2 regions of the Prochlorococcus sp. MIT 1304 genome follow, and region 2 is predicted to be linked to the other one. Evidence: predicted binding sites of a transcription regulator. Region 2 holds the regulator's gene; the other holds the start of a gene.
The links. Region 2 encodes NtcA, which controls nitrogen genes in cyanobacteria. Its sites were predicted from a motif close to GTANCNNNNGNTAC; they were not measured.

Region 1: a site for NtcA is predicted at 6,629-6,642, ahead of SIB45_RS06295 (DUF4278 domain-containing protein). Genes of this name have one in related genera too.

Annotation. Positions count from the first base shown of each region.
Region 1 is NZ_CP138974.1:1,123,435-1,138,620, reverse strand. Features, by position in the region: gene hslO (Hsp33 family molecular chaperone HslO) at 1-320, shown strand, start outside; gene SIB45_RS06325 (CPP1-like family protein) at 315-989, opposite strand; gene SIB45_RS06320 (peptide chain release factor 3) at 1,041-2,678, opposite strand; gene SIB45_RS06315 (class I SAM-dependent methyltransferase) at 2,699-3,406, opposite strand; gene nrdJ (ribonucleoside-triphosphate reductase, adenosylcobalamin-dependent) at 3,540-5,873, shown strand; gene SIB45_RS06305 (RNA recognition motif-containing protein) at 5,962-6,219, shown strand; gene SIB45_RS06300 (hypothetical protein) at 6,225-6,419, opposite strand; gene SIB45_RS06295 (DUF4278 domain-containing protein) at 6,726-6,827, shown strand; gene SIB45_RS06290 (hypothetical protein) at 6,962-7,111, shown strand; gene SIB45_RS06285 (type II secretion system protein) at 7,270-8,061, shown strand; gene SIB45_RS06280 (hypothetical protein) at 8,090-8,941, opposite strand; gene SIB45_RS06275 (hypothetical protein) at 9,133-9,366, shown strand; gene SIB45_RS06270 (hypothetical protein) at 9,387-9,872, shown strand; gene SIB45_RS06265 (hypothetical protein) at 9,925-10,746, shown strand; gene SIB45_RS06260 (hypothetical protein) at 10,751-12,139, shown strand; gene SIB45_RS06255 (Tfp pilus assembly protein FimT/FimU) at 12,187-12,624, opposite strand; gene SIB45_RS06250 (type II secretion system protein) at 12,926-13,552, shown strand; gene SIB45_RS06245 (hypothetical protein) at 13,621-15,186, shown strand, end outside.
Region 2 is NZ_CP138974.1:741,976-757,161, reverse strand. Features, by position in the region: gene glyA (serine hydroxymethyltransferase) at 1-436, shown strand, start outside; gene SIB45_RS04135 (competence/damage-inducible protein A) at 433-1,707, shown strand; gene leuC (3-isopropylmalate dehydratase large subunit) at 1,720-3,123, shown strand; gene SIB45_RS04125 (3-isopropylmalate dehydratase small subunit) at 3,126-3,764, shown strand; partial or broken gene SIB45_RS04120 (DUF3769 domain-containing protein) at 3,747-3,976, opposite strand; gene SIB45_RS04115 (photosystem II reaction center protein I) at 4,387-4,515, opposite strand; gene psbN (photosystem II reaction center protein PsbN) at 4,624-4,776, opposite strand; gene psbH (photosystem II reaction center phosphoprotein PsbH) at 4,855-5,055, shown strand; gene pth (aminoacyl-tRNA hydrolase) at 5,193-5,789, shown strand; gene SIB45_RS04095 (DUF3146 family protein) at 5,799-6,056, shown strand; gene SIB45_RS04090 (hypothetical protein) at 6,037-6,474, opposite strand; gene SIB45_RS04085 (DUF3084 domain-containing protein) at 6,475-7,440, opposite strand; gene ntcA (global nitrogen regulator NtcA) at 7,480-8,214, opposite strand; gene SIB45_RS04075 (cob(I)yrinic acid a,c-diamide adenosyltransferase) at 8,414-8,995, shown strand; gene dcd (dCTP deaminase) at 9,000-9,593, shown strand; gene thyX (FAD-dependent thymidylate synthase) at 9,595-10,227, shown strand; gene SIB45_RS04060 (thioredoxin domain-containing protein) at 10,231-10,776, opposite strand; gene SIB45_RS04055 (phosphoglucosamine mutase) at 10,915-12,267, shown strand; gene trmB (tRNA (guanosine(46)-N7)-methyltransferase TrmB) at 12,275-12,904, opposite strand; gene SIB45_RS04045 (DUF3177 family protein) at 13,027-13,650, shown strand; gene SIB45_RS04040 (hypothetical protein) at 13,610-13,945, shown strand; gene ileS (isoleucine--tRNA ligase) at 13,942-15,186, opposite strand, start outside.

The sequences.
Region 1 (15,186 bases), 380 kb from region 2:
TTGAAGAAAGATGTAAAGAAGTAAATTCTTTTAGCGAAGATCTATTTCAATCAAAAGATAATCTTCTTTCCTTGATAAAAAAAATATTTCCTGATATCGACGATGAATCAATATCTGAAAAAGCTCGTTCACAAGAAGTTAGTTTTAAATGCAAGTGTTCTAAACAAAGAAGTTTAAATGCAATGAATATGCTTGATAAGAGCGAGTTGGAGGACATCCTCAAGAAAGATGGCAATGCAGAATTAGTATGTGAATTTTGTAAGAATAAATATCTTATAAATTATGAAGAAATTAAATTGATGATAGAAAATCAATCATAAGAAAATTACGCCTAGCCATAAAATAACCATGGCTGGAATACTTTGAATTTTTTGTATCGATAGAGAATTATTTGAAATTTCCTGAATGAAAGAATTATTTTCAAGTAATCCACCAAATATTAATCCTATCGAAAGAAAGGTAACACTCCAACCAAGAGAACCTATAAATCTTTTCCCCGATTTAATTTGAGTATAGGTAAGTATTAATGTTGAGATGGAAAGTAAAAGTCTATTATTAGAGTCGGGACTAATAAATAACAAAATTAAAAATAATAACCCAACAGATATTTTTATTGAAAGATTATCAAATGAAGGAGGCGTTATTTTTGGCAAACTATATTGACTTAAGTTCTTAGAGTTATTATTTAAATTTTTTATTTTAGAAAGCAGTGGAAAATTATTATTAGTAAATTGATTAATTTGTTTTTCTTTTTTTGAAGCACTTACAGCTTCATAGCTTACATTTCCTGATTGTCTGGCTTTCAAACTCCCCATAAGTAATTGATCAAAGGAAGACTCTATTTTCGCTTTTAAAATTAAATCTTCTCCAGCCTCTTTAACTTTATTATCTCTAGCCTTCTGAATATCCTCAAAAGCAGCACCTTCTTTTACACCTAAAATTTCATAAGGTGATTTTTCGTTATTATTTTTATTACTGTTTAAATCCAAAATTTTTTACCAATACTAACAGATTAACTAATTTTATAATCCATTAAGACTTTATAAAACAATTGGTTCGACTCCACTAACAACGGGCGCAACTTTGTTTAAATTTAATTGATTATTGTCTTCAACAAATTGATTTAGATTCCACTCATTTTTGAAAAGAATAACTGGCCTATTCCAACAATCTTTAACTATTTTACAGTTGAATATTCTGCCTAGTTTTTCAATGGCTGGCCATCCATCAGAAATCCATCTAGCCAATTGATATGGCATTGCTTCAAGATTTGCATCTACACCATATTCACTTTTTAATCTGTGAGTTACTACCTCCAACTGCAATTGACCAACGGCTGCGAGTATGGGGTCTCTTTTGCTCTCATCAAAGTCATAAAGAATCTGAACTGCACCTTCTTCTCGAAGTTCATTAACACCCTTTCTAAAATTTTTAAATGCTGAGGGATTTGGATTTCTTAGCCAGCTGAATATTTCAGGACTAAAGGATGGTATGCCCTCATATTCCAGATGAGTACCAGTATAAAGAGTATCTCCAATAGAAAACATCCCTGGATTATTTAAACCAATAACATCTCCAGGATAGGCATCATCAACTACTTCTCTATCTTGCCCAAATATTTTTTGTGGTCTTGATAATCTAATTGTTTTCCCAGTTCTGGAATGTTTAACTGACATATCCTTTTCAAATTTACCACTACAAACTCTTACAAAAGCAACCCTATCTCTGTGCTTTGGATCCATATTTGCCTGAAGCTTAAAAACAAACCCACTAAATTCATCGCTTGCAGGTTCAATATCCCCTTTATTACTATTTCTTGACGTTGGTTTTTGTGCCATTTTTAAAAAACTATCTAAAAATGGCCTTACGCCAAAATTAGTCATGGCAGATCCAAAGAAAACTGGGGTTAAAGAGCCATTGAAAACTTTTTCTTTTTCAAATTTAGATCCTGCCTCATCAAGAACCTCCAATTCTTCAAGTGAGTTTTCAAGTAAATCTCTCTCTACATATTTTGATACCTCTTTATCTTCAAGACTTAATCTTTTCTCATTCGATTGTTTCCCTCTCACTGCTTTATCAAATAAAATCACCTCTCTCGAAAATCTATCAATAACCCCTCTAAATTCTTCGCCACTCCCAATTGGCCAGTTTATAGGTAGGGTATTTAATCCAAGTTCTGATTCAATTTCATCAAGTAAAGAAAATGGTTCTCTTCCTGGTCTATCCATTTTATTTATGAAAGTAAATATTGGTATTTTTCGCATCTTGCAAACTTCAAACAATTTTCTAGTTTGAGGTTCTAGTCCTTTAGCAGCATCTTCCAACATAACTGCATTATCAGCAGCAGCTAATGTTCTATAAGTATCTTCGGAGAAATCTTGGTGTCCTGGTGTATCTAATAGATTGATTACTGATCTTTCATATTCAAATTGCAATACAGTTGATGTTATAGATATACCTCTTTGTTTCTCAAGTTCCATCCAGTCTGAGGTTGCTTTTCTCTGATTACCCCTAGCTTTTACGGCTCCTGCTTGTTGAATGGCACCTCCATACAAAAGAAGCTTCTCAGTAAGAGTCGTTTTCCCAGCATCCGGATGTGAAATAATAGCAAAATTTCTTCTTTTATTTACCGCTTCCAGTATGTCTTTATTATTTAGAATTTTAGTACCTAAGCTCATTTATTTACTATAAGGGCCTTTCAATTAGTTTTTAAAACATTACCATAGACTATTAAATAATTATCACCGTCTTCAAAAACATCTAAAGAGGATAGATCATTCTCCAAAGTGAAATTTTTTAACTCTTTGAAAGTATAAGAAGCTCTTAAAGAGGCATAATAATCATTAGTTAAAATCGAATTATATTTAGTTGAACATTTTGCTTTGAGCTCTAGAGCGGACTTTTCATCTAATGGCCTTTTTAAGTCCTTATGAAAATTCACAGTGATGTTACTAGACAAACTTCTTATGGTGTTGAAGAAATCTTCAAGATTGGTAATATGATGGATCAAACTGTTACTTACAAGTAAACTAATTCTTTTTTTAAGTAAAAAATCATTTGATCTAATATCTTTAATATCAGAACAAATGTATCGTAAATTTTTTAATTTTTTCGGATCATTAGAAATTTTTTTATTATATTCTGCCCTCAAAATCATCTCTTTAGAACCATCTATGCCAACGACTTCAGTATTAGGCCATTTTGTTGCTAACTTCTCAGAAATATTTCCTGGGCCGCATCCTAAATCAACTATTAAATCTTTTTCACCTAAAAGAATATTTTTTTTTAAAAGATAATAATCTATCTGATTAATTAGATTAACTTCCCCTTCTGAGAAATCAGCTTCATCATAAGAAATTACCTGCTCTTTTTCTTCCATTAATTCAGGTTCCGGAACTCTTTCCATATCTTTTCTTTAACAAAGATTTCATATTAAACATAATTCTACACAAACCGTTAAATAGTGGTAAGAATGGTTGCAGACGCCACAGGTAGAGTTATTCTTCCAGTACGGGTTATTTACATACATTTTTTTTATCGTGACTGTTGCACCAAATAAAGCTTCTTCAGAGAGCAATTCCAATAATCTTAAAAAAGATGATTTTCCAAAGACTGCTCCAGCTGCTTATCCTGTTTTTTTTAGATCTTACAGTAGGAAAACTATCTCTGGCAAAAGGGAGAACTGGAGCGAAGTAGGTGAAAGGAATTTATCAGGCTTAAAAGAATTAGGAAAACTTTCTGATGAAGAATTGATCCTAATGAGAGAGATGCAAAGCAACCAAAAAGCCCAACCTTCAGGGAGATGGTTATGGATTGGAGGGACTCCTTGGATTAATAAAAACCAAAATTTCTCTGGGGCATATAACTGTACTTCTACAAACTTAATTGATTGGGAAGCCTTTGCTTTGATGATGGACTTAGCAATGATGGGATGTGGTACAGGGGCAATAATTGAGCCTCATTTTATAAACAATTTACCTACGGTAATAAACAAAATAAATATCAAATCAGTTAGTGAAGTTGGAATAACTCCTATAAATCAAAGGAAAGAAAAATCATCATTAGAAATCAAAGGGAAAGACCTTCATATCAAAGTTGGAGATAGCAGAAGAGGATGGGTAGATAGCTACAAATATCTTCTTGAGGCATCAAGTAATGAAAATCTTGAAAGAGAAATTGATGTTTATATTGATTTGGAAGATATTAGGCCTGCTGGAGAATCATTAAAAGGTTTTGGTGGGATGGCAAATCCTATCAAATTGAAAGATCTTTACTCCAGAGTCGCATCACTTCTTGGAAAGGCAATTGGCAGGAAATTAAGTACAGTGGAGTGTTGTTTATTAATTGATGAAGCTGCGGTAACCATAGTTGCTGGGAATATAAGAAGAAGCGCTGGGATGAGACAATTTGCTTCAGATGATAAGGAAGCAGCATCGGCAAAAGAAAATTTATGGAGTCAAGATGAGAATGGTAATTGGAGAATAGATCCTGAAAAAGATGCTCTCAGGATGGCTAATCATACTAGGGTTTACCATACAAAACCAACTTACCAAACTGTTTTGGATGCAGTTACAAAACAATTCCATTCAGGTGAGGGAGCTATTCAATTTGCTCCAGAGGCAATCGCAAGGTCAAATGCAGATATTCTCAAAGATGATGAATTGAGAAAGGAATTTATTGAAATTTACTCAGAACAAGGTAAGGATGAAGCGAGAAATTGGATAAATAGTAGTTATGGTCCATTTTCAGAAGAAGAGTTAGACCACAGGATGAGTAGATATGGACTTAACCCTTGCGGGGAGATCTTGGGAAATGATTTCCACTGTAATTTGGCTGAAGTTCATTTAAATCAGATTGATCCGGGAGATTTTGAAGAGCAAAAAAAAGCTTTTAAAGCCGCAGCTCTTTCCGTAGCATGCTTACTTAATCATGAATTTGAAGTTGAGCGTTACAGAAAAAGTAGAGAATATGACCCTATTGTTGGGGTAAGTTTTACAGGACTATTTGACTTCTGTGTACATGCTTTTGGGACGCCATGGTTGAAGTGGTGGGAAGCAGGAAGGCCTAATAGCGAAGAAGGGAAGGCATTCAAAGAAAAAGAAGCTAAATTCTTAGATTCTTGGAGAAAAATAGTAAAAGAAACTGTATGGGAATATTGTGATAAACATAATCTAAGAAGGCCAAATCGATGCACAACTGTTCAGCCAGCTGGGACTAAAAGTCTTCTAACTGGGGCAGCTCCAGGTTGGCATCCGCCAAAAGCTCAAAGATTCATTAGAAGAATAACTTTCAGGAAAAATGATCCAATTGCTTTAGCTTGCATGGATTATGGTTACTCAGTTGTTCCATCTCAATCTGATAAAGATGAAAATGGCTGCTTGCTTGATAATCCATTTGATCCTAGATGCACAGAATGGTTAGTTGAAATCCCTACAGAAGTTAGTTGGGCAAATATAGACGGAGCGGACCAAATAGATATAAATAATTTCTCAGCATTAGCTCAATTTGATTTTTACATGCAAGTGCAAAAATTTTACACAGAGCATAATACCTCTGCAACAGTAGAATTTAGAGAAAACGAAATAGAGGATCTAGCTAAGGCTATACATAATGCTATAGAAAATAATGAGGGATATATTTCAGCGGCATTGCTAGCTCGATTTAGTGCCAACGCTACTTTCCCGAGATTACCTTTTGAACCAATTAGTAAAGAGGAATATATATCATTGCAAAATAAAGTTATAGAAAGGAAAGTTAATAACGATTTCTTTGACGCTTTGAATAAATATGATGTTGGAGAACTATCTGAAGCAGGACCAGCAGGTTGTGATTCAGATAAGTGCCTGCTTCCTCTAGCTAAACCAAAAGACTAGATATTAAGTTATTTGTAAATAAAAAATATAAATTAGTTTTTAAAAATTTAATTTATGGCTACCTCTTAAATAGGGACATAAATTATTTATGACATTAAGCTTAAATATTGGGAACTTCTTTAACGATTCCTCCAGTCATGCATTGGTGGACGAGCTAAGAAAAAGAACATCAGAAGAGGATATCTTAGATTTTGAGGAAAAATTTAACTCCAAAAACGAAAAAAATCTACACGTATATATATGTAGATTTCTAAAAAATAGATCAATATCCAGAGGGCTAGCCTCTAGATGGTTAATAACCATAATTGAAAACAAAGAATCAAAAATTGATGCTTTGCAAAAATAAAATATTTAGGTCAGCCCTGATAGTTTCCATAGAGCAATTCCAAAAATTGAGAATCCCATAATAAAAGTAAAAGCCAAAGCATTTACCAATTGGACCTTATCATTCATTCTGTTTGCGAATGGTAATAATTGAGCAAATAATGGAGTCTCTTCAACTATTGCAGATTTTTTTACTGTAGGTTTTTTGCTTCTAGAAAACATAAAACAAATTTTATAATCTTAAGAATTTTACATTTAAAAGTTCATTAAATAAAAAATACTTGTCAAAAACGAACAAAATGTAACCTGTAAGTAATTACATAAAAAAAATGTATAAATATTTTTAGCAGAAACCTAATCTATCATTCATATATTAAGTTTATTTATTAAAAACCTAGACAAATAATTTCAATGAATGTTATTATAAATTTGTAGCAACCGCTACCAAAACGTTCAACTTGCGTATAGCAAGCCGCAAATCGACTTAAGCCATGGAACGGGGACTTAAGCGAAACCGGAGCTTAAAAAATGACTCTTATTTACAGAGGACAAAAATACGTCCAAAACAAAGAAGCAGCTAAAAAGCAGCACAATGAACTAACTTATAGAGGAAAGGCTTACACAAGCTAGTTTTTTAACCATTAAAAGAAAAAGCCACTTTTAGTGGCTTTTTTTTTGTCCAACCTTAAGACTAAATAACTATTTAATACTTCTCACAAGAATTAAACTAATATGATTAAATTGCGCTTATAGATTTAATAACCATGGCAGACCAGAAACCCTTATTCAAAGCACCTTATGATATAAAAGATGTTAGTGCTCTTTTCGCTATAGTTGCATTCGTATTAATAATCACCGCAATAGTTGGGAATAACTTATTTGGTTTATTTCAAGAAAATGTTAATTTTGGTTAAATTCTCTATAGTTAATTTTTTTTTAAATCAAATATATAAAACTCTTACATTTTTTTTAAACTATTTTTATATAGCTAAGTAGCAGGATATAAGTCTTTTTTATATGCAGCTAGACAAAAGAATATAAAGTGAGATGCTTGGTATGGTTTGTTAGATTTATGGTTAAAAAAATCTTTTTTCCTAAAAAAAATACTTTATGCGGAGAAGAACAAGGATATACGATTGTTGAGATTCTACTCGTAACTTTAATTATTGGCTTAACTTTTAGTATATCTCTTCCGTTGTTTGGGGCTGTAATTAATAAAGCAAGGCAAAAAGAAGCGACTCTAATAGTTAATAGTGTACTTAAAGCAGTAAAAGCTAATTATTCATTGACATCATTTTTACCAACTAAAATAAAACCGCTTAGTAAATTTGCATCTTTCCATAAGTGTATCTCTCAAGAAGTTGCGATAAAAGGTAGCGAAGTTTGTAATCCAAATACTATTGCCGCAATAGACGGTAGTGAAAACTATTTTTACTCTCCATCAGGAAATTATAAAGTTGAACTCAAAACCACTGAAATAAATAATTCTGATATTATCTTTCAAGTAAGAGCAATTCCAAATGGAATGGGCTATCAAGATAAAGGTAGTAGTGTAACTGGTTGCTTTAACCCAATCGGAGGAATATCAAACATTAAAGAATATTCATCTTTCAACGTTGGAGAAAAAGATTTTATGTCTTGTTTTACAGTGTTTCAAATTAAAAAAGCTGAAGAAGAAAGATTAGCTGAAGAGGCTAGATTAGCTGAAGAGGCTAGATTAGCTGAAGAGGCTAGATTAGCTGAAGAGGCTAGATTAGCTGAAGAAGAAAGATTAGCTGAAGAGGCTAGATTAGCTGAAGAAGCAAGACCTAAATGTATTTACTGGAACCCTAGAAATCCCTCACAATGTTTTAGGTTTGAATAATTAAATATATTGCATAGAAATTTTTATTTTAAAGAATTCTTCTAAATCCTATTTGTATTCCTGACGAATCAAATCCCTTTTTAGCTTCGTAGATATAAGGTGTACCCAAGCCATCGTTTGTTGTGTGAGATTTTGCATTCCTAATGAATCCTTCTAGATACATGACATTTTTATCATAAAACTCATAACTCAAACCTCCTTTTAACTGTAAAACAAGTGCTTGTCTTACATATTCAGGAATAAAAGGAGCTGAATCTTGAACACTATTAACAAATCCAGTTCCTAAGCCAATGAATGGAGTGATTTTTTTTTTAGATCTGAAATCATAGTAAATATTTACTATGTAAAAATCTTTATGCAATTTCCCTCTTTCATTTCCAATTTTAGTAATACTATTGTCAAAATAAGTAAGGTATTCATCAAATCTTCCATTTTCTCGAGCATATGATATTTCTGTTCTTATTTTCCCAAAGTCATAACCTAAACCTATCTCAATAGTATGACCTAATTCAGTGTACCTATCATCCCATATTGCTCTATTTGTGGAAGTATTATAAACATCATAATTTTCTAAATTTGAATAGCCAAAAGCAAAGTTTAGATAAAAATCTTTTTTTAATTTTTCAATATTTTCAACTTTTTCATTATTATTTATTTTGATTTTAGTTAGTTTAACTTCTTTAATATTTTCCTCAGGAAAATTTAATTCTTCCTTTAAGTCTCTGGGATCTTTTTCCTCAACAACTTTTGCTATTTTCTTCTCTTCAGATATTTTTATTTTTTTGACATCATTTTTTTTAATATCTTGTTTAATTAATGCACATGATGCAAGCAGAAAATTTATAAAGATAATTAAAAATAGAATTTTCCTATGAATCATTTGCTAGATAAAATTATTAGGCTTTTAAATTTTTGTTATGCAAATTAAATCTTTAAAATCATATAAAGTCAAAGCCTTATTTATTGAATTAAAAAAAAAAGAATAAAGAACTAATTATTAGATGCCAAGAGTAATTTCACTTGACACATGGAGATGAGGTTGTTAACTGAATTAAGATACTCTAAATTGTGATGTATCCCGAAATTTCATTAGTTAATAAAAACAAGAGTAAATTAGTGGTTTTTGAAAGGGACTTTAATAACCCTTTTAATGAAGGATTTATTATTTATTGGGCAATTATTAAATCAGAGAATAAGCAGTTAATATTTAAGAAAAGACTGACAACTATAAGAGCACAAAAAAAACTATTAATACTTCAGAAGGAAGGTTGGAATAAAATAAATGAATCATATAAGGTAGCTTAAAATTCTAAATTATTGAAAAATTGAATAGATACAATTCTTCGAAACTAATAAATAAAAATAAATTATGTTTATTTTTTTTATTTTTTATAATTGGATGTTCAAAAAATACTCCAATAGTATTTGAAGATTTTCAAGCTTTAAGATGCGAATTGAATTTCAAAGAAAAAAATTATAATGATTATGTCTTTAATATAAATACTGGTTTTTTACATTACTATGATGAAATTAAAGATGAGTTTTTACCAATAAGTGAAAGATTAGAATCAGGTATTTTTATCGAAAACAGTAGTGAGATTTTTTCTGTAATTCAAAAAAATAATTTACTGATAACTAAGATTGAATACTACAAAGACTTAAATAAAAATCAAAAGTTCATCAAAAATCTAAACATAATTAATTTAAAAACATTAACAGCAAGAAGTATATTTAAAAATAAAAATGGCGAATATGTTGTAAAGAGAGGTAAATGCATTTGGATTGATCCTAAATTAGGTATAAGATATTAATCATTGTTATTAGACATAATTTTAAAAAGATTCACCTAAAGAACTTTTAATTATGAGAAAGATATCGATATTAAATTTATTTATTGGTTATTTTATTCTTCTTGCATGGAATTTTAATAAACCTGTTTATTCATCAGCAAGAATTTTAAATTGTAATGGTGCTATTCCCCGAAAAACTGCATGCCTTATTAGAGCTAACTCATTTAAAGCAACAATCAGAAGAATTGATGTGTGTCAAAGTAATCCTTTCCCAAATTATCGAAGCTCTCCCGATTTTAGTGGGGCAAAATGTATAAATTTATTAAATAGTGAGCTTTCTAGTCAAAATGATCTCAATGAAAATAAGAAATTTTATCTTTCAGAAGATATGAATATTAAAAAAGGTGGATATAGTTTTATATCAATAATATTTAAGAATAACTTTACTGTTTCTGGTAAGTATAAATCTGGCAATTATTTTTGGGCTACTAGCAAAGAAGGGCCTACAAAAGTCATCCAATCAAAAAGTAATATATCAATTCCCAAAGAATTTAATACGAAGCTTACTAATTGGAGAGGAGAAAAAAATATCGATAATAAGTATTGCGTAAATAACGGAGGTACTACCTCAAGATGCGATCTTCAATATAACGGATTTAAAATGACCGGAATAGGAATGGATTCAAACTTTATTGAAGCTTCTGGAAATAGAACGAAATATATGTTTTTTGTTTCTGAGCTATCTCCAATAGTTAATTTAAATCAAAATGCAGAAGGATATTTCAGTCTAAATTTAGAGAAAAATTTAGAAGTTTATGGAAACGGATCTGCCGTAACATCAATTTCCATTGCACCTTTTAAATTTAAAACAAGATATATAAGTGAAGCTCAATAATAAGTTGATTAAAAAAAATCTTCGTAAAAAGAAATTTGAGAGAAAATCATTTTTCGAACAAGGATTTACATTCCTAGAGTTTATTATTGTTGTTTCTCTTCTTGGATTAACTGCGAGACTAATAGTTCCTCCTTTAAAAACATCGTTAAACAAATCAAGGCAAAAAGAAGCAAGTTTAATTGTCAATTCGATGCTCAAATCATCGCAATCATATTATGGCATTTATGGATTTTTACCAAAAGATATAGGGCAGTTATCTAAATTCGCAAATTTTCAAAAATGTATCGCTAATCAAGCAGAAGAGAAGGGGAATATTGTTTGCAGAAATTCATTGCCAACAAAAGTTGAAAAACAAGATGAAATATTTTTCTCGCCATCAGGAAATTATAAGGTCGAATTAAGAATTGGTGAAATAGAAAATGAAGGATCAATGTTTCTCGTAAAGGCCAATCCAAATGGTGGTTTATTTGCGGAAGAAGGAAGTGCAGTAATAGGATGTTACAGTCCGATAAGTGGAATATCTCTTCTAAAAGAATATTCATCAAAAAAGCTTGATAGAGGTTCTAAGAATTACATAACTTGTGGAGTTGAAACAAAAATTGCTAGCGCTTCTTGTGAACTATATCCTAATGATCCAAAATGTACAGAGCCTCCAAATTTTTGTGAACTATATCCAAACGATCCTAAATGTATAGAGCCGCCTGATTTTTGTGAACTATATCCAAACGATCCTAAATGTATAGAGCCGCCTGATTTTTGTGAAATATATCCAAACGATCCTAAATGTATAGAGCCGCCTGATTTTTGTGAACTATATCCAAATGATCCTAAATGTATAGAGCCGCCTGATTTTTGTGAAATATATCCAAACGATCCTAAATGTATAGAGCCGCCTGATTTTTGTGAACTATATCCAAATGATCCTGAATGTATAGACACACCAGAACCTTGCGATCTAAATCCAAATGATCCTGAATGTATAGAGCCGCCTGATTTTTGTGAACTATATCCAAATGATCCTGAATGTATAGACACACCAGAACCTTGCGATCTAAATCCAAATGATCCTGAATGTATAGACCCCAAAAAACCTGGCGACCCAACTACTACTTCTACTTCTACTTCTACTTCTACTTCTACTTCTACTCCTACCACTACTACTACTTCTTCTTCTTCTCTTAATGACTCCAGTTTAGACCCTAAAGTTAGAAATAATATCGAAACAAATGAAAAAACAAATGAAGATAATTCATTAAATCAAATAAATATCACTAAAAAAATTGAGGAAATTAATTTAATAAATAAAACGCAAAAATCTAAAGACAAAATCTCTCTTTCTGAACTTAATGAGGATGAAGTAGATTCTGGACCTATTCCACCCTGGATAAGATAAAAATTAGATAAATATATTTTTATAAAACAAACTTTTTATTTTGTAGATTAATCTAAAAGCATATCGTCATCAGGAATCAAATTTGATGATTTACCGTCCCACCAATCGAGCCAATCAGGCAAGGAACCTTCTGATGATTTCTCGCCAGTTTTGACATTAATGATTAAAGAATAAATTATATTTTCAGAATTGATATCAATTCTTGAAACTCTAAGTTGATTACCTCCGAATTCAGGAGAACAATCTCCACCGATTCCAGTATGTGAAAAAGTAAATTTATTATTTTTAAAAATTCCTAAATTAACTTCATTTACAGGCAAAGTATATTGAGGGCTGATATCATAATTAATTAATCCTAATTGACACTCTTTAACTGCTTTCAAAAGATGCTTTTCTGCAATCAAAACTTCTATGAACTCTATTGCAGGTCTAAAGTTAGGAATTACTATACTTGCAAGAACACCAATGATAGAAATAACAACCATTAGCTCATTTATTGAGTAGCCAAGTTGTTTACAAATAATTAATCTTTTCAATAAAGATATTTTTTGTATATTATTCAGTTGCACATTTTTAAATGAATGTTTTTATAATCAAAATTTTAATTATCTCATTGATTTAAAAAAACTTAATTTATAAATAATTAATAAATTTATCATGAATTAGTTCCCAATACTTCTTGAAGATCATTAATCAAAAAACATTAATTAGGCAATTATTAATTACTTTATTGTCATGTTTTCAAATAATAAGTATTATTGAAATTAGATAATAATTTTTTTAGGAATGGTTAAATCTTTTTTTGTTAGAGCTCTGTCTCCAAAAATCAGGTTTGAAAAAATCAAGAACCTAACTTCATTAAGAGAATTAAAAGATGAAGAGGGCTTCACACTTGTAGAATTAATTGTAGTAGTGATGATGATTGGAATCCTTTCATCAATTGCAATCCCTCAATTTATGACTGCTGCCGATAAAGCAAAACAAAAAGAGGCAACAGGCATAGTAGCTGCTCTAGTTAAAGCTGCCACAGCATTTCAAACAGAATATGGTGATTTACCTACTGATGCAGGGGACATAGAAGAGTATGCTAGATTTCAAAGATGTAATCAAACTGGTATGGAAACTGAAGGTGGAAAAGTTTGTAAAGGAACTGACCCTGTAGAAGTTCCAGGAACAGCAACTTCTTTTTATTCAACATCAGGTAATTATTTGATTGAATTTCAAACCGCCGACGTTAATAGAGATACTGTTTTTCAGGTAAGAGCACAACCAAATGGTGGTGCATATGCAAATAATGGTAGTGCTGTCACTGGATGTTATAACCCAGTCGATGCGACTTCAAAAGTGTACGAAAAAACTGCAAAAGCAGCAGATAGAGGAAGATTGACCGACTGGAGTGATGCAGAGTGTTGATTAGGGTAAGTTAAATTTAATTCAAGTAATATTATTATATTTTTTATTTTGCACTCACTAATTTGAAAATGCGTTTTTCAAAGAAAGTTTCAAGCAATAGATCTAGAAAGAATAATAAAGGCTTCGCAATACCTCAGATACTTATCCTAGGTATTGGAATAGCGGTTGGTGTAAGCGGTTTAATGGCCGCATCTATATTAAGTTTGACTGGCTCAAAAATAACAAGACAAGAACTTTTGGCCAAAGCCTCATCTTATTCTGGAATTACCAAACTCAGAGCATTATTTAACGATAATTCTGAAGGGCGATTATTTAATTATTTCTGGTTAGTAGATAATTGTTCAGAAAAAGCTGCAGAATGTGAATCTCTAAATATTTCTGATCCAACCAATCAATATTGGGCCGATGATAGTTGGTGTGATGAGGAGGAGAATTGCAATGGTAGACAAAAAGCACCTGTCTGTATTCCAAGTGAAAATTATTCGTGGGCGAATGAAAAGCAAGTAGTAGAAAACCTTTTTAGAAATTCAAATTATGTAGGAAACACACTCCCTAATTCAAAAAGAGACTTCGATCAGGCATTCGATTTAATTTCTACTAAATATATAGGAACAGAAGACTCCGGCATTAACTCTATTTTAATAGAAGGTTTATCAATCCCAAAAGATACTAATAGTATTTCTGGATCAAACAAATTAAGAGTAAACATTCAAGTTAACAGCGAAACTTCAGAAACAGGATTTGGATTTTTTTCGGCAGGTGAAAATAATTCCGATAAAACAGATTCCCTTTTTATAGGAAATCTTAATATTACTCCTTTTAATGAGGCGAAAGGTTCAATTATTTGGAGGATGAATATTAATAATAATGATGAATGTCAAGATTTTCAGGAATTGGCAATGGCAGAAAATGCATCATTACCTGCTAACGGTAATGGAGGAATTTGGATTCAACCATTAAATTTACCAAAACAACCTAGATTAAAAAACGTAATTGATATTGGGACATTAATATGTACCCAAAAAAGATATGAAGAAAATAATTCAAGTTGTAAATTAAGTGCTGGAAATTCACCTCAAAAAACATTCAGAATATATTCACTTTTTGCTAGAGGGCCAGGATCAAAATTCGAAGTATCTACAACGGATTCATCTAAAATAATTCTGGAAATTATGGGTGATATCGATATCAGTAATGAAGGGATTTTTTGTCATAAAAATGGATCGGAATCATGTGGGACTGGAAAGCCAGAAAATTTAACAATATTATTTAAGCAAAGAAACAACTCCAAAATAAATAAACTTGTATGCAATAGAGATAGTAATGAAGGCGGAATAACTCTAAAGAATAATCATATTTACACTAATATTGGTTATCCAATAGACAATGATAGATTGCCTGGACATAGCTTTTTAATTGATAAAACAGGAGAAAACTCCAATCAGAAATTTGGAGCATTTATTTATGGCCCAAAAACTACTTTTATTTCTGATAAACAAAAAAGTGTATGGATTCAGAATAATAATTCAAGTATGATAGTTACCTCAAGGGGTTCTTATGGTTATGTTTCAAGTACTAAAGAAGATTCGATTGAAGGTAACATTACGAATTTAATATTGGATTCTGATTTAACA
Region 2 (15,186 bases):
GCCAGATTTCGTTAATTATTCCCAACAAGTAATTAAAAATGCAAAAGTTCTAGCTTCAACTCTAATAAATAGAGGTATTGATATCGTGAGTGGCGGCACTGATAACCATATTGTTTTACTCGATTTAAGAAGTATCAATATGACTGGTAAAATTGCTGACTTGCTTGTAAGTGAAGTTAATATCACTGCAAATAAAAATACCGTTCCATTTGACCCTGAATCACCTTTTGTAACCAGCGGACTAAGGTTGGGAACTGCTGCTTTAACTACTAGAGGCTTTAATGAGAATGCTTTTGCTGAAGTTGGTGAAATTATTGCTGATAGATTACTTAACCCAGACGATTCACTGATTGAAAGTCAATGTAAAGAAAGAGTATTAACCCTATGTAATCGTTTTCCTCTTTATGAAAGCAAACTTGAAGCATCAATTAAATGAGTCCTAACTCCAAGGGAGTTGAAATTCTTTCTATTGGAACAGAGCTACTCTTAGGAAATATCATAAATACAAATGCTCAATGGATTTCTGAACAGTTATCTCAATTAGGCTTAAATCACTTTAGGCAATCAACTGTAGGTGATAATTGTGATCGAATTGTAAGAGTAATTCAAGAAATATCGAAAAGAAGTAATCTTCTAATTACAACTGGTGGCTTAGGACCCACCCCAGATGACTTAACTACTGAAGCAATAGCCAAATCTTTTAATGTAACTCTTTTTGAAAGACCGCACTTATGGGACGAAATTAAACAAAAATTGCCAAACTCAAAGCTCCATGAAGATTCCTCTAGCTTAAGGAAACAATGTTTTTTCCCAAAAAATGCTCAAATAATTAATAACCCTAGGGGCACTGCCCCAGGAATGATATGGGAACCAATAAAAGGATTTACTATTCTTACATTCCCTGGAGTACCTAGTGAAATGAAAACTATGTGGGAAGAAACGGCGTATGATTTCATTCAAACCAAATTTTCAGATACTTATTCCTTTTTTTCAAATACCCTTAAATTTGCAGGTATTGGAGAATCTAGTGTTGCAGAAAAAATTAACGATCTATTAAATCTTAAAAACCCGACAGTTGCTCCATATGCCAACTTAGGAGAAGTTAAACTCAGAATCACAGCCAGAGCAAAGAATGAAGTTGAAGCAAAGAATATTATTAAACCAATAAAAGAAAAATTAAAACAAGAGTTTTCTAAATTTATTTTTGGAGAAGATAATGATACTCTTCCAAGTATTTTAATAAAAGAATTAACCAAGAGGAAACAAACTATTGTTTTTGCTGAATCCTGTACCGGAGGCCTGTTATCTGCATCACTAACATCAATATCAGGCTCATCTCAAGTTTTTCAAGGTAGTATTGTTTCCTATAGTAATGAGCTAAAACATTTATTATTAGATATTTCTGAAGAAAAGCTTGCAAAATATGGAGCTGTTTCTGAAGAAGTTTGTGAGGCTATGGCAATTAATGTCAAAAAGAAATTAAGAGCAGATTGGGCAATATCAATTAGTGGAATAGCTGGTCCTAACGGAGGCAGTCAAAATAAACCAGTTGGACTTGTCTATATCTCAATTTCAGGACCGAATAATTATATAACTACTATAAAAAAACAATTTAATTCAACCCGAAATAGACTTGAAATTCAAACACTAAGTGTAAATGTGTGTTTAAACAGCCTCAGATTAATCCTATTATCGGATAGTAAGTAACTTTTTTACAAATTGAGTAAAGATACCTTATTTGATAAAGTTTGGGATTTACACAAAGTTTCCAGTCTCCCTGGTGGCTCAGATCAAATTTTTATTGGTCTTCACCTCATCCATGAAGTAACAAGTCCTCAAGCATTTGGCGCTTTAAAAGACAAAAATTTAAGGGTAAAATTCCCTAGTAGGACTGTCGCTACAGTTGATCATATTGTGCCAACGGATAATCAAAGCAGACCTTTTAAAGATAATCTTGCCGAGCAAATGATTGAAACACTTGAAAAGAACTGCATAGAACATAAGATAAGATTTTTTAATATTGGCAGTGGAAATCAAGGTATAGTTCATGTAGTAGCTCCAGAATTGGGGCTAACCCAGCCTGGTATGACAATCGCTTGTGGAGATTCTCATACTTCAACGCATGGAGCTTTTGGGTCCATTGCTTTTGGGATAGGTACAAGCCAAGTTAGAGATGTTCTTGCTACCCAAACCATAGCCATGAACAAATTGAAAGTAAGGCAGATTTGGTGTGAAAATAAATTATCTAATGGGGTTTATGCTAAAGATTTAGTTCTTCATATTATCAATAAACTTGGTGTAAAGGCTGGAGTAGGTTTTGCATATGAGTTTGCAGGACCCGCAATCAATTCATTATCAATGGAAGAAAGAATGACAATATGCAATATGTCTATTGAAGGTGGGGCGAGATGCGGCTACATAAATCCTGATGAAAAGACTTTTAGTTACATTAAAAATAAATTATGTGCGCCCAGAAATGAGAATTGGGATGAAGCACTTTTATGGTGGAAATCATTAAAAAGCGATGCAAATTCTATTTATGATGATGTAACTAAAATTGATGCTTCAAAAGTAGAACCAACCGTAACCTGGGGAATTACTCCAGGTCAAAGTGTAGGCATCAACCAAAAAATCCCTCTTTTAGAAGAATTGTCCCCAGATGACCAATTTGTTGCTAAAGAAGCTTATGAATATATGGGTTTCAAACCAGGACAGTCAATTAAGGATACTCCAATTGATGTTTGTTTCATAGGCAGTTGTACCAATGGAAGAATAAGTGACTTAAGAGTTGCTGCTAAAGTAGTAAAAGACAAAAAAGTATCTCAGAATATAAAAGCATTTGTAGTCCCAGGATCTGAGAAAGTAGCAAAAGAAGCAAAAATAGAAGGACTTGACAAAATTTTCCTTGATGCAGGTTTTCAATGGAGAGAACCAGGCTGTTCAATGTGTTTAGCAATGAATTCAGATAAGCTAATAGGTAATCAACTTAGTGCAAGTTCTAGTAATAGAAATTTCAAAGGAAGACAAGGATCCCCAAATGGAAGGACATTATTAATGAGTCCTGCGATGGTTGCAGCTGCTGCAATATCAGGGAAAGTAACAGACATAAGAAATTTTATGTGAAAATGATCAAAAAGTTTCAAGCCCCAGTAGGGCCTATATCAAAAATAGTAGGTAAATCGATAGTATTAATTGGTGATGACATTGATACCGATCGAATTATTCCAGCTCGTTTTTTAAAATGTGTAAATTTCGATAATTTAGGACAATCCGTTTTTGAAGATGATAGAAAAAATCTTAAAGGTAAACATCCTTTTGATTTGGAGTCGAATAAAGGATCCTCAATACTAATTGTTAATAGTAATTTTGGATGCGGATCTAGCAGAGAACATGCACCCCAAGCCCTTCTTAGGTGGGGAATAAGAGCGATAATTGGAGAAAGTTTTGCAGAAATTTTCTACTGCAATTGTATAGCTATTGGAATACCATGTTTCACACTCCCAAAAAAATTAATTAAAAATATACAAGAAAATAAATATATAAATAATTCCTTATGTGAAATAAACATTAATGAATCAACCTTCAAATCTACTTTTTTTAATTTTGATTTAGAAATAAAGATTTCTTCAAAAAATATGTTTTTGACTGGTGAGTGGGACGCAACCTCAACACTCCTTGCAAATAAAAAACTAATCGAAAAAAAAATAAATGATCTACCCTACACAAAGTTTAATCAATCCAATGAATTATTCGAAACCATTTAGAGAGAAATTTATTCCTCCAAATTGATTATAAGGTTGATAAAAAACCCCTAATTCATATGATCTTTTTTTAAACTTATCGAAATTTTCGAACTTATAAAATCTCCATAATCTTGTGAATTCTTATCAAGATTTAAAGTAGCATCAGTTTTCAAGAGTATAGGTCCATATAGTTGTTGATCAAAAGCTAAATTTAAAGTGAAAAGATCTGAAATTTGATCGAATTTAAACCTGCTTTCACAATTCCTTTTGACTTGTCGTAGACAAGTAAATCAGCTTTTAAAGTATTTCCTTTATAATTAGCAATAACATTACCCTCAGCATATAAAACAGATTCTTGCTGGAATTGTTTATCAGATTGTATTTCTAGCTGGAATTCTTGATTTAAATTCTCTCTTAAAGCTATTTCCTGAATAGATTCGTCAATTTTTTTATCTAAAGAAGTTTTTTTAGAATTGATAGTTTTGCATTGTTTTAACTTAAACCATCTAATCGAAAAATATTACTGTCTATAGATGAAGTTTAATCAGGATATGAAAAATTGAATAAATTAAATAAAAATAAATTTGTAAATATAAGTTTTCTAAATTTCAAGATCTTCAATATGATTCCTAGGTAGAAATATTTAATCTTGAGGACTCTCTAGATCCTTTCTATTAGGCGTCCTTGTTGGATCACTTGCCAAAAAGCCGAAAAGAAATATTCCAACGAAGAAGAAGACGATAGTGTAAACAGAAATTTTTAAGGCAAGCATGGAATTACTAGTGCTGACAGATTTATATCTTATTAAATTTATAGTTAAACTATGGTTAATTGTTTACTTTTTGTATTTTTGGAAAATTTTGAAATACTTTAAAGAAGATTAATCGTCATGGTCATCCCAAGGATCAGTAAGCTTTGCAGCTTTGGGTCCAAATGCAGTCCAAAGACCAAAACCGGTTAAAGCTAGGAGTAATGCCAGAATTGTTACTGCTATGGAAACTGCAGGATCTGGAGCAGATGATAAAGTTTGCATCAATTTTGCTAAGTTTGTAAACAATTTATGTATAAGTTCTTATACAATAGCGAAATAATATTCGATTATGTGATTCAAATGGGTCAAAAAACAGCCTTAGGCAGTCTTCTAAAAGCAATTGGTAATTCAGGTCAAGGGAAAGTAGTACCTGGTTGGGGAGCAGTTCCTGTGATGACTGTCATAGGCCTACTACTACTTGTTTTTTTGGTTATTCTTTTGCAAATTTATAACCAATCCCTACTACTACAGGGTTTCTCAGTAGATTGGAATGGAAACTAATTTCTAAAATTTTCTCAAGAAGTTATTTATTTCACATAGTTATCGCTAAATAACTTTTTTTGAAATTTTGTTTTTTTAATTAGTTATAGTTTATATATATTTATAATTCTCAATTAAGTGAGATTTAGATATACATCATGCATGAAATATATTTAATTGGACTTGGGAATCCTGGGAAAAAATATTACAACAGTAGACACAATATAGGTTTTTTGCTGCTTGAAAAGCTCTCAAAAAAATATAATTCAAATTTTTTATTAAAAGATAAACTTAAAAGTTCCTGCTCAGAATTTCAAATCAATAACTACACCTTTAGGTTATTTTTACCAAATACGTTTATGAATAACAGTGGTTATGCTGTCCGAGCAATCGTTGATTGGTACAAAGTAAACTTAGATCAAATTTTTATAATAGTCGATGATAAAGATCTTCCCCTTGGAAAAATAAGATTTAGAAGAAAAGGAAGCTCAGGTGGACATAACGGGCTTAAAAGCATCATTGAACAATTGCAGTCACAAAACTTTAAGAGAATAAGAATTGGTATTGGGTCACCTCCCCTAATAAAAGGAGAAAATAATTTCAATACTATTTCACATGTATTAGGAAATATTTCTCTAGAAGAAAAATTAATATTGGATAAAGTGTTTAAGAGAGTAATAGAATCCCTCGAACATCTAAATACTAAAAAAGAAGATCATATAATTAATGAATTAAACTCTTTTAACCAAGACTAACCTTAAGTAATGCGTTCAAAACCTGAAACGATTGCCAATGTAAGTGTTAAGGAATATTCCTTCTCAAAAAAGCAAATTCAGGGGGTTGTAAAAGCTAGTCAATTTCGGTGGACTTTTATATGGTCTTTTCATAAAGGTTTACTAACAGTAAATCCACCTTTGGGAAGAGCTTTAATTGAGGATGCCTTATTGAGGTTTTTACTAAAAAAAGATTATGAACTAGAAGCAGGGAATGAATATAAATTCACTATTTCAGCCAAGTTTTAAAATCTATATTCTGATTCAAAGTAAACTTCATTCTGCAGTAATCCTCTAAAATAATCAAAGCTGATATGGCATCAAGGTTTTTATTAAGAATAAAAATTTCTCTAGGTATTAAAAACTTCAGGCCACTAATTGGAAAAAGTTCAAAATATCTCGCTTTAGCCCTGTAGGTAGTATTTTTTTCTTCAAAAGTTATTATTTCTTTTTTAAAGAAATGTAGTTTTTCTCTAATTTCTCTACTGGTGGTGCCATTGCCAATAATAATTTGTTCTATATCCTCAGCGGAAATTAAATTTCTAAGATAATTCTCAAGTAATTCACTTTTCAGGATGATCGCTTTGTAAACTTTTTTTTCACTAATTTCCGCTAGGACTAAGCCGCATTTACTTTTTCCAGGATCAATAGTTACTACTCTAGCCATTTAAGATGCAATCTTTACAATATTAATTTCAACGACTATGGGTTCTACAGTTTTGCTATCTCTCAAAGATACTACTTCTAACATAAAATTTACATTTTGATTTTCTTGAAGAAAGTCTCTAATTTTTTTTACAAAATTTCCATTTGTATTAATTTCAACAACTTGTGAACCTTTTGACTTAATTTCATCCCTTGTTTCTCTTAACAGTGATTTTATTTTTAAATTTATTTCTTTAAAATTTAAATCACTTTTTTCCATAATTGCACTTGTAATGACATCTCCTTTTTTGACTATAAATTTATTCTCTAATAAATCAGGAGATACAAACACATAATTATCCCCTTTTAAAACATTTGTTGCTGATTTAATTAATAAAATCCAGTCGCCGCCTCTAGAAGCTATTGTCTCAATTTTTGAGATATCACTAGGTCTCCACAAAAGAATATTTTTTGCATCTTTATTAATCGGGAAAACAATTTTTCTAACAAATTTATCAGCTTCATTATAGATTTTTGTTAAGTCTAGTTTTATATTTGAGCTGGAATTAACCTCAGCAATAAATAAAGTTTGCCCTCTTTTAATAACAATATTGCCTCTCCTAAATTCTTTAATACTACTTTTTAATTGATTTAACTCGTTTTCTTTTTGAATAATTTTACTTTCAAGTTCTTTTCGCTCTTTCTGTAAAGGGACTAAAGCTTTTTTACTTTTATCTAAAGTTTTTTGCAACAAAGGAATATCCACAAAAAGCCTTTGCCTAAATTCTTCACTAACTAAAATCAATAACCCTATTGATATTGAACTAATAAACCCTCCTGTAATTATAGTTATTATAGTTGCTGTTTTTTTCGGTCTTAATTTTAAAATACTAAATCTTGCTTTTCCGATCTTTGTTCCAAGAATATCCCCAAATGGTGCAATAAGTCCCCCTAAAAATATTAAAAAAACAATTAAAATCCAAGCCACATTTTTGTATACACTCAGTACATCATAATTAATGATGAATCAATTAAATCTTTTTGCAAGAGCAATTGGATCGAATACTGTGATCTTTTTTCTTTCAATATTCAGAAGCCCTGAATCCTTTAAATCTCCCAATAATCTTGTAATGGTTACTCTTGTAGAACCAATAGCTTCAGCAATTGCCTGATGTGAAAGCCTTAGATCTATTGTAATACCTTTTTCACCTGCAACTCCAAAGTCTCTACAAAGAACCATTAAAAAACTTACTAAACGAGAAGACATATCTCTGTGTGTAAGAGTTTCTATCATAGTTTCAGTTTGCAGGATCCTACTAGAAAGGCCCTGTAAAAGAAGTAGTCCTACTGATGCATCTTCCTCTATAGCTCTTAAAACAGAATTTGCAGGTGCTGTTATCATTTCAACTCTTGTGAATGCTATGGCATGGTAAAAACGATCAGATCTATGGCCTGTTAGAAGAGATAAAACACCAAAGAGACTATTCTCTCTTAAAAGAGCAACAGTTATTTCTTCACCTGACTCATAAACTCTTGACAATCTTACTGCACCTCTTCTTATGAGATAAACTTTTTCAGCAGGGTCCCCAGGGAAAAATATTGTTTTAGATCTTTCAACCATTTCTGTGTTTGCTCCATCTAGACCTTTAATCACTTCCATTAAAGTTCTATTAATTGGGAAACGTTCTCCAACAGAATTGATTTTACTTTGTCCTGACTGTTGCGAACTAAAGCGGTTGAATCCTCGTGAAGCAGGTATCATAAATATCTTTACTATTAAAAAATTTAAGGAGGCACTCTAAAATTTCTTGTATCAACAGTAACAATTTTAAATTCTTATTGGTTTATTGATAACCCTTTAAAAATCAGTTTGTACTTGATTAACCCTTTTTTAAGTAAAATTACACTATATGCAGTGTCAATAGATTCTAATTATACTGCATGTAGAAAGAATTTAAATAATGGTAATTAGTTCATCTCATCTATATTCCAAAAGTAATCTTGATGTTGTAAATATAAATACTTCTAACAAAATCAACAGACAAAAATTTACGCAAAATGGGCAAATTCAAATTTATCAATCATCATACAGAGGAAGTTACCCATCTATCATTAGAGACTCTCTAAGAAATGCTGCTCTTGGCAGAAAAGTGCTCTTAATACAATTTATGAGAGGAGGAGTCAAGCAAGGAATTGATAATGCAGTAAAGCTATGCGGTAATTTGACCTGGGTAAGATCATCACATTCTTTTGATCAATACAATTCTGAAGAAATTGAAAATAATAAAAATTTAAAAAAATCTATTCATGAATCTACTTTTGAATTATGGAATTTTTGCAAAAAAAAACTACAGTCTGGAGAGTATGAACAAATGATACTTGATGAAATTTTTTTAGCTATTGACATGAAAATTATCGATAAAGATGATTTGATTTCAACACTTGAAAACCGATTTATATCAGGAGATGTAATCCTTACTGGTACAGATATACCCAAAGATCTATTATTAATGGCCAACCAAATTACTGAACTTCGCTCATAAAACTATGCTAAAGAATGATCTCTGGATAAATCAAAAAGCCTCGGAAGGAATGATAAAGCCCTTTCAATCAAATTTAGTGAGGCATCTTGAACCTGACAATAAACAAAAGCCAGTTTTGAGTTACGGATGTTCATCCTATGGATATGATTTAAGACTTTCATCAAAAGAATTCCTAATTTTCAGACATATCCCTGGGACTGTGATGAATCCCAAAAAATTTAATCCTAATAATTTAGAAAAAACTGTTCTTCACCATGACAATGATGGAGACTTTTTTATTCTTCCTGCTCACTCCTATGGTTTAGGAGTGGCTTTAGAAAAGATGAAAGTACCAGAAAATATAACTGTGATCTGTATTGGCAAAAGCACTTACGCAAGACTAGGAATTATTGTTAACACGACACCTGCAGAAGCAGGTTGGGAAGGTCATCTAACTTTAGAGTTTAGTAATAGTTCTGGTGCAGATTGCAGAATTTATGCAGAAGAAGGCATTTGCCAACTACTCTTTTTTGAAGGTGATCCATGCTCTACAACCTATGAAGATAGAAGAGGTAAATATCAAAACCAACCAGAAAAGGTGACTCTAGCGAAAATCTAAAATGAGTAAAGTTGAACTAATTTCGCTAACTCCTGATGCAGAAAAAACAATGGCTTACATTGCAAGAGTTAGTAACCCAAAAAATCAGGAAAATGAGGACTACTCAAAATTATTGAGTTATTGCATTAAAAATGAACATTGGAGCGTTTTCGAACAGTCATTTATGACTTTACAAATAGAAACCAACAGAGGTATCGCTGCACAAATTTTAAGACATAGATCATTTACTTTCCAGGAATTTTCACAGAGATATGCAGATAGTTCTCAATTGGGTAATATTCCCTTACCAGAACTAAGGCGTCAAGATTTCAAAAATAGGCAAAATTCAATCCCCGATCTCCCTGATGAGTTAAAAAAAAGATTCAATGAAAAAATTGGTTTACATTTTCAGGCTGCATCAGAATTATATGAAGATTTACTCGCTGAAGGCGTAGCAAAAGAATGTGCGAGATTTGTTTTACCATTAGCTACTCCAACAAGAATCTATATGTCTGGATCATGTAGATCGTGGATCCATTACATTCATTTAAGATCAGCTAACGGCACCCAAAAAGAACACAAGTCTATCGCTCAGAATTGCAAGTCGATTTTTAAAAAAAGTTTTCCTATTGTATCAAAATCTTTAGGATGGTAAAAATTATCCATGACTACGAGGATTAACCTCATTTTTTTTATTTTCTTGAATTATTGAAAATTCAGCATTAACAATTTCCTCATAGGGATTCTCTTCTTTTTCTAAATTATTAATAGATTCTCTTATTTTTATTTCATCTTGTTTACCAATAAAAGTAGATATTAAATTGCCTTTCTTATCAAAAAGATTAACTTGAGGAATCCCATTGACAGAAAACTTTTTGATGTAATTACCCCATTTTTGATTATCAACATTTAAAAAAACAAAATTAATATCTTTTTCATATTCATCTTTAAGAGAAGAAACTTGTGGAGCCATTTCTTTGCAAACTTCACACCAATCTGCATAAAATTCCAGAAATGTAGGTTTATTATTTGTAAAAGCTATTTCAGGGTCAACAGATAATTCTCCAAAACTCTTTAGAAGATAAGTTGATTTGAAAAATAAATTTTTAAACAAAAGCATTGAAATAATAAAAACAGATATAATCAAAACAATTATTATTTTTAAATTTGTCTTGAAAATTGGTTCTTGACTTTTAGATTGCACTATTAAGGTATTATTAATTAAGGGTATCTTAAATAAGCCAAACGAATATAGAGAATTGAAATCTATAAGCTTTTAATCAACTGATAAAATAAGGATTGAATAGCTATCAAAAATTTCTTTGATTACTGAAATTTAATTATGCAATCAATCTTTGGAACTGATGGAATAAGAGGAAGATTTAATGAAGAGATAACTTATTCTCTAGCCTACAAAGTAGGTTATGCTCTAGGTTCGACTTTGGAAAATAAAAATCCAATATTAATTGGAAGAGATACAAGAATTAGTGGAAATATTCTGCTTCAGGCAATAACACAAGGTATAAATGAAAGTGGTAAAAAATTTATAAATCTTGGAATCTGCCCTACCCCAGCTATACCTTATTTAATCAAAGAAGAGAACCTAAGTAGTGGGATTATGATATCTGCAAGTCATAATCCGCCAGAATATAATGGCATAAAAATTTTTGATCATAATGGTCAAAAAATTACTAAAATCTTTGAAAATAAAATTCAAAAAATAATTGAAGAGTCAAAACAAAATATATCAATTCCTACAAAAGTGGTTCCCCTAAAAGCCAATAAAGATCTTATGGATACTTATATTAAAAGCCTAATCCAAACAATGGATGGAGAAAGTTTAAGCGGGTTGAGAATAATACTAGACACATGCTATGGATCAGCAACAACTTGCGCAAGAAAAATTTTTCAGTCTCTTGGTGCCGATGTAAAGGTTATCAATAACTCTAAAAATGGTTTGAAAATTAATTTGAATTGTGGTTCTACTAACCTCGAACCATTAAAAAAAGCAATAAGAGAGAGTCCTGCGGATATGGGATTCAGCTTCGATGGAGATGCCGATAGAGTAATTGGAATCGATTCAAAAGGGAATGTGCTGGATGGAGATCATATTCTTTTTCTTTGGGGTAGAGAACTTATGGAACAAAAACTTCTCACAAATAATTTACTAATATCGACAGAAATGGCAAACTTAGGTTTTGAAAATTCCTGGAAGAAAATTGGTGGAATTTTATATAGAACTGATGTAGGAGATAAATATGTTCATGACGCAATTAAGAAAAAAAGATCTGTTTTGGGAGGTGAGCAATCAGGTCATATACTTTCAAAAATTAATAACTTTTCTGGTGATGGGATATTGACAGCACTTCAAATTTCCAAATATTGTAAAAAGAAAAATATTAATTTAAATGATTGGCTTAAAAGTAGTTTCGAACCTTTCCCTCAAAAACTAACTAATATTAAATTAGGTTTTAATTTTAATAAATTAAATCCAGAAAACAAAATCTTAATTGATGAATCTATAAAAAATTTTCAGACAATATATTCGGAAAATTGTAGAGTTTATATAAGGCCTAGCGGTACAGAACCTGTAATGAGAGTTCTAGTTGAGGCCAAAAATCATGAGAAAGTTGATTCTTTATCAAGCGAAATAACGAACAAACTCTTTTTAGAAATTGATAAAATAAGATATTAATCATGAATTAAATTTTTATATAAATTTTTTCATAAATATCAAGTTGGTTATAAATCACATACTTTTCCCGATCAGTTTTTAATTTAATTGGATTAAAACTTTCAGAATAATTAAAATCTTTTTTATCTATTGTCTTAAAATGAAAATTACTTGATATGGTGCAATCCATATAATTGAATAAATCCTTTACATCTGTTTTTATAAAAATTAGGGTCCCTTTTTGCAATGAATTTGAGAGCATATTAACAAATCCTGGCTGAATTACACGCCTTTTATAATGCCTCTTTTTAAACCAGGGATCAGGGAAATAAAAAGAAATACTTTTTATATTTTTGATAATAAATTTATTTTGCATATCATTCAAAATATTATTAGCATTACCAAATATAAAATATAGATTTTTGATTTCTCTTTCAATCACTTTTAATTTTGCATTTTTGACTAATTTCTCACGAATTTCAATTCCTAAATAATTCCAACTGGTATTACCTAAAGCTAAATCAAATAGAAACTCACCAGCCGCACAGCCTATATCCAAATGAAGATTCGATTTAGAATCACCAAACATTTCGCTCAAAGAAGGTAATTTCTCGATTTGATTGAAATTACTACTAAGGGGATTAACATGCTGTCTCATACAATTATCAATATATTCCTAGGCAATAATATAAGGATGCATAATATTCATAACTATGACAATAGTAAGTTCAAAAGTAACAGTTTGATGTTTAATTATTATGTATTTAAAAAGAAAAAGTTTTGGACGTTTTTAATCAACTTTCTATTTGGCTATCATTTCAACTTTCAATAATTTTCCTTCTTGGTATTCCTTTTACTCTATCCATCTGGTCAATTAAAAAAAGAAATAAAGCAGTTATTAAACTTCTATCAATTTATTGGAAAGTATCCATTTTATTTTTTATAAGCCTTCTACTTTTAATAGGAAAATATAATTATGCGCTTGTGGTAACAAATATTGCAACATTATTAATGACAGTTTCAGTTTGGTTTTGGAACGACATTAATGATGAATTAAGAGAATATGACTTTTCTTACTCCCTTACTACAACGACAAAAATATGGAGATGGACTATAACTTTTATATCTCTCAATTTCTTTATTCAGAGTTTACAAAACTTCAGCTGCTTTTCTTTTATTAATTCCGATGCGTGTGAAATATGGCTTCAGCCTTCTTCAAATTTATATATTATTATGAAAGACTTATTTAATTTTTTCTTTGGAGCTAACTTTACCCAGACGATATCAAAATTCTTAGGATTATTTTCATTATTAATTTATACTTTAGGCCTTTTTCAATGGTCAATAATCAAATTACCTAAAAATGGAAGAAACTCCTGTTTCTCAGAAAATGACAAAAATTGATTTAATAAATAGTCTTGAAAGAATAAGTTCCGAGATACCTAATAGGATACTTAAGCTAGAAGGATTCCTTCGAGAAAAAAATCAAAAAGAACAATTAGAAATAATTATTTTCAGAGGTTACAGTAGCTCAACAACTCATCCAATTGAGATAGATTCAGAAAAAAAAGTAATAGCACTTACTTATAGGATCACAAACTTTAAACTTTATAAAGCACCATTAACAGGAACAGAAGAAAATTTTATAAGAGAAAATCAAAACTCACTTTACTTTTTGAATCAAAAAAACTGGATTTAAATAAATTCAAAATTAATTATATTTGAACATCTTTTGCATAATTTTGTATTTTGGATTCCATTAAAAGTTTCTTTTTGATAGTGCCAACATCTATCACATTTTTGCCCTTGAGCTTTATTTATTTGAATTTTACCGAGTGCATTGTTATCAGTAGCCAGAGAATTATCCACCAAATCGGATACCACTTGGAAGTTTGACACTATAAGCCAATCCCTAAATAAATCTACATCTTGATTGCCAAATTCTTTTAGCCAAGTAAGTGAATCTTTTAAAGCTTTATCTTCCGGTAAATAATTAACTTCAGTTTCCAAAGCTGCTCCAATTATTTGTTTGTTCCTACATCCTTCTATGGCCTTGTTAATTTCAACTCTTAAATTTCTTAAATTTGAAATGTGCTCATTAAGTATTTTATTTTTCCATGACTGCGAAAATATTGGCCATCCTCTTTGAAAGACTGATTTTTCTTTAGTTGAATATGGAATATTTTGCCAAATATCTTCAGCCATATGACAAAGCACTGGAGAAATGAGTACGGCTAAATTTTCAACAACTTTTGACATAACGAACTGACAAGATCTTCTCCTAAATTGAGATTTAGAACTTACATATAACCTATCCTTCGCAATATCCAAATAAAAATTTGATAGATCTACAACACAAAAACTTTGCAAAATTTGGAAAAATTTTGAAAATTCATAATTTTCATAAGCGTTTGATATTTGATCTGTAACTTCAACTAATCTGCCTAACATCCATTGATCTAAGAGAGGCAATTGATCAATTTCAAAACTATCAATTTTAGGATCATAATCATGAATATTACCTAGAAGATACCTTGCAGTATTACGTACTTTTCTATAAACGTCTGAAAGTTGCTTGAGTATATTTGAACCAATTGGAACATCTACCGAATAATCTACAGAGCTTACCCATAGTCTTAAAACATCAGCACCATAAGCGGGATCAGTTTTTTTATTATTACCTCCATTAATAATTATATTTGGATCGACAACATTTCCTAAAGATTTACTCATTTTTCTTCCGTTTTCATCAAGTGCAAAACCATGAGTTAAAACTTTTTTATATGGAGGTTTATTATTTACTGCTACAGATGTTAGCAAAGAAGACTGAAACCATCCTCGATGTTGATCTGAACCCTCTAAATAAAGATCTGCAGGATACTTTAATTCACTTCTTAGTTCACACACTGCGGCCCAGCTAGATCCTGAATCGAACCAGAC